2 regions of the Janibacter sp. DB-40 genome follow, and region 2 is predicted to be linked to the other one. Evidence: riboswitches for the same ligand, from Rfam matches in the RefSeq annotation. Region 2 holds a riboswitch; the other holds the start of a gene.
What was found. A riboswitch is a leader RNA that binds a small molecule or an ion and turns the genes downstream of it on or off. The one in region 2 is predicted to bind cyclic di-AMP.
Positions count from the first base shown of each region.

Region 1 (2,196 bases), 610 kb from region 2:
GGAGACGCGCGTGGCGGCCTGTCGCTGCTGCTCGGCCGTACGCGGCAGGGAGATGCCGTGCTTGGCGAAGACGTACTGGGTGAAGCCGGAGCAGTCGAAGCCGGAGGGGGTCGTGCCGCCGTAGCGGTACGGGGTGCCGACGAGGCTCGCCGCGGTGCCGAGGACCGAGCTGTTGCTGGAGATCGCGGTGCGGGTGGCCGTGCGCGAGGCGCGGGTGGGCGAGGAGGACGTCGACCCCTGCAGGCCCATGGCCGAGCCGGTGCGCGGGCCGACGACGCCGTCGACGGCCAGGCCGTTGTCGGCCTGGAAGCGCTTGACGGCCGAGAGCGTCGCGGGGCCGAAGACGCCGTCGACGCTGGTGCCGACGGCGCGCTGGACCTCGCGCACGAGCGAGCCGCGGTCGCCGTAGCGGACGACGCCGGTGAAGTTCGAGGTGCTGCTCGCGACGCGGGTCGAGGTGCTGGAGGTCGAGCCGCCCAGGCCCATCTCGGAGCCGGTGCGCGGGCCGACGACGCCGTCGACGGCCAGGCCGTTGTCGGCCTGGTAGTCCTTGACGGCGGCGAGCGTCGCGGGGCCGAAGATGCCGTCGACGCTGGTGCCGACGACGCGCTGGATCGCGCGCACCACGGAGCCGCGGTCGCCGTAGCCGACGATGTCGGAGAAGGTGCTCGGCGTGCTCTTGACCGACGGCGCGCTCACGGTGGCCGGCGCCGCGGAGGCGCTGCCGGTGGTGAGCAGGGCGGGGGCCGTGAGGCTGAGCGCTGCGGCGGCGGCGATGCTCAGGCCGGTCTTGCGGACGGTGGGCTGCTGCGGCGCGCGGTGGCGACCGGCATAGAACTGGGTCATCGTGCTCTCCTGCGCCTACGGGGTTAGCTGTCGGGTTGGGATGGAGACATCCCGTCCGTGGCCCGGGTGTCCGGGCCGGAGACTTCACCCCGAGGCCTGTCGGCCAGAGGTCCTGGGTCCCCCGTTCCTGCCACTTCCTGTTTGTGCAGTGCCGGTGTGGGTGGCAGGGCTCGGCGACCACACCGCGCCTCCGCTGGATGCGGTGGCGAAGTTGAGACTAGCCCATCAGGACACGAAATGGTCACGGTGGGGTCAAGAAATCTGAACGCCGCACTCAGGTAACGGTCAGGTTCGCTCCGGATGCGCTATGCCGGGGGACTCGGGCCGAGCGGCGGTGGGCGGAACGCCCGGATGCGGACGTGACCGACCGCCCCTCCGGCGGGCATCCTGAACGCCGTGCCCACCCCCTTCCTGCCGATCCGCACCGAGCGACTGATCCTGCGTCCTCATGCCGAGTCGGACCTCGACGCCCTGCTGGCCTACTACTCGATCCCAGACGTCGCGCGCTATCTCCTGACCCACCCGTGGTCGCGGGAGTCGGGTCGCGAGGACCTCGCCAAGCGCCTCGCGCGCACCGGTATCGAGACGCCGACGCGCGCCCTCGCCCTCGTCGTCGAGCACGAGGGCCGGGTCATCGGCGACGTCGCCCTGTGGGCCACCGACGAGACCGGGGCGAAGGGGGAGATCGGCTGGACCTTCCACCCGGACGTCGCGGGGCGCGGCTTCGCGACGGAGGCGGCGGCCGCGGTCCTCGAAGCCGGCTTCGCCCACTACGGGATGCACCGCATCAGCGCGCAGATGGACGCGCGCAACACTGCTTCGGCGGCCCTGTGCGAGCGCCTCGGGATGCGTCTGGAGACCCGGGGGCGGCAGGACTGGTGGAGCAAGGGGGAATGGACTGACTCCCTCGCCTACGCCGCCCTGGCGTCGGACCGCCCGCGCGACGTCGGTGACGCGATCGTCGTCAGCGCCGTCGTGCTCGAGGACGCGGACGGGCACGTGCTGACCGTCCGCAAGAAGGGGACGACCTCCTTCATGCACCCGGGCGGCAAGCCGGAGCCGGGCGAGGCGCCGGAGCGGTGTGCGGTGCGCGAGGTCGAGGAGGAGCTGGGGCTGGTGCTCGAGCCGGAGCTGCTCGACCTCGTCGCGGTGCACCGCACCGCGGCCGCCAACGAGGCGGGCCGCCCGCTCATCGCCAGCGTCTTCAGCCACCCGCACCTGACGGGGCGCTCCCGGCCGGAGGTGGTGCCGGCGGCCGAGATCGAGGAGGTGCGCTGGCTCGACCCCGCCGCCGACCTGCCCGCCGACGCCGCGCCCCTGCTGCGGCTGCTGGTCGCGCCCGGCCCCTGA
Region 1 is NZ_CP120360.1:3,158,303-3,160,498, reverse strand. It holds gene PVE36_RS15200 (NlpC/P60 family protein) at 1-846, opposite strand, end outside; cyclic di-AMP (ydaO/yuaA leader) riboswitch at 844-1,013, opposite strand; gene PVE36_RS16270 (GNAT family N-acetyltransferase) at 1,243-2,196, shown strand.
Region 1: linked by a shared signal. The riboswitch ahead of PVE36_RS15200 (NlpC/P60 family protein) and the one ahead of PVE36_RS02020 (C40 family peptidase) in region 2 are both predicted to bind cyclic di-AMP.

Region 2 (2,196 bases):
GAGACGCCGCTGAAGACCGGTCGGATGCTGACGGACTTGCCGCTGCGCGGGGAGTCGATCATCATCCCGTCACCGACGTAGATGCCCATGTGGTACGCGGGCGCGCCGAAGAAGACGAGGTCGCCCGGCTGCGGGTCGGACACCGGGGTGGCCATCTGGCGCTGCGCCTCGGTCGTGCGCGGGAGGGAGATGCCCGCCTTGGCGAAGACGTACTGGGTGAAGCCGGAGCAGTCGAAGCCGGAGGGGGTGGTGCCGCCGTAGACGTAGGGCGTGCCGATGTACTGCTTGGCGATGCCGATGACGCCACCGGAGGACGGCGCCGGGGCGGGGGCCGGGGCGCTCGGCTCGGACGAACCCTGCGAGGGGGCCTGACGCTCCTGCGAGCGGCTCGGGGCCGACTCCTGGCGCTCCTCGGCCTGCTCCTGGGCCTCCTGCTCCTGGGCGGCCTGCTCGGCAGCGGCCTCCTGCTCACGCTCCGCGGCCTCGCGCTCGGCGCGCTCGCGCAGCTCCGCCTCGGTGGGGCCAGTGGGCTTGGCGACGGGCTCGACGGCGACCTTGCCGAAGGACTCGGTGGCCTTCTCGGAGGCCTTCGCCGCGGGAGCGGTCACGGCCGCGGTCTGCTCGAGCGCCGTGACGGCCCGGTCGGAGGCGTTGGCCTGCACGGCGCTGACGGCCTGCGGCGCGGGCACGGTGTCGACGGGGCTCGCCTGCGCGGGGATGGCGATCGCGGCCACGAGGCCACCGGATGCGGCGATGACGGCCGATCCCTTGGCCAGTGGCGTGCCGGCCTCGGTGATGATCTGGCCGAGCTCGGTGGCCGGGTTGTAGCGACCGGGGGCGCGGTGGCGCCCGACGTTGTGGGACACAGTTGTCTACCTCTCCCGCCTACGAGGTCAGCTGTCGGGTTCGGGCCAGAGGTGCGGCCCGGTCCCGTGGCGGCAGGTCACCGTGGTGACCCGTCTCCGCGGGACTTCACCCCGAGGGGCATCTGCGATGCCCCGATGTGGGTCCCCCGCTCCTGCCAAGCGGTGTTCGTCAAAGCCCGTCAGTCGCGGTGGCAGGACTCGGCGCCGCTCGACGGATCCGCCCAGGGGAGGCGGACGCCCCGACCGTACATGGAGATCACGGGGATGTCACGCCACGGTCACGGAAGGTACCGGACGCGGTCAGGAGTCACCGCGCGACGGCCTCGACGAAGACGTGGTCGGCGACCTCGCGGGGCAGGGCCACTGCATCGGCGACGTCCGCGCCGTCGCGCTGGACGAGGATCCGGTCCTCGTCGTCGAGCGAGACCTGGACGACCACCCCGGGACGCAACTGCGCCTCGGTGAGCAGGGTCAGGGCGTCGGTGTCGACCTGGGCCGGCTCGCCGATGCGGCGTACCCGGACGTCCCCCACGGGGCCCGACTCCACGGCCACGCTCAGGCTCGTCATGCCCTCCAGGTAGTCGTCGACCTCGTCCTCACCGCTGAGCAGCTCGTCCAGACCCGGGATCGGGGTCCCGTAGGGCGACTCGCGGTGGTCGGGCAGGATCCCGAGGATCTTGCGCTCCACCCGCTCGCTCATCACGTGCTCCCACCGGCAGGCCTCCTCGTGGACGTGCTCCCACTCCAGGCCGATGACGTCGACGAGCAGGCGCTCGGCGAGGCGGTGCTTGCGCATCACGCGCGTCGCCAGCTGCTGGCCCTCGGCGGAGAGCACGAGCTGGCGGTTGGCCCCCAGGCTGACGAGGCCGTCCCGCTCCATCCGGGCGATCGTCTGCGAGACGGTCGGCCCCGAGTGGCCCAGACGCTCCGCGATGCGGGCACGCATCGGGGGGATGCCCTCCTCCTCGAGCTCGAAGATCGTGCGGAGGTACATCTCCGTGGTGTCGATGAGATCCTTCACAGGCTCCATCATGCCTTGTCCGTCCAGCGTCCGGGCCCGTCCGCGGGGCCGCCCACCCGCTCCCGATCGGCCCGGGAGACGAACACCCTCGCCCACCCCAGACCGGCGAGACCGACGACCCCGAGCGAGACGGCCGCGGCGGGCAGCGAGACCAGCGCGGTGACGGCGCTCAGCCCGAGCGACCCGCTCGCGTTCCCGGCCTCCCCCATGAGCCGCCACGCCCCGAGGAACTGGGCCCGGTCCTGCCGCGGGGCGGCGTCCGCCCCGAGGGTCATGACGATCCCCGCACCGAGGCCGTTGCCGATGGCC
Region 2 is NZ_CP120360.1:415,901-418,096, reverse strand. It holds gene PVE36_RS02020 (C40 family peptidase) at 1-866, opposite strand, end outside; cyclic di-AMP (ydaO/yuaA leader) riboswitch at 868-1,041, opposite strand; gene PVE36_RS02015 (metal-dependent transcriptional regulator) at 1,174-1,896, opposite strand; gene PVE36_RS02010 (MFS transporter) at 1,896-2,196, opposite strand, start outside.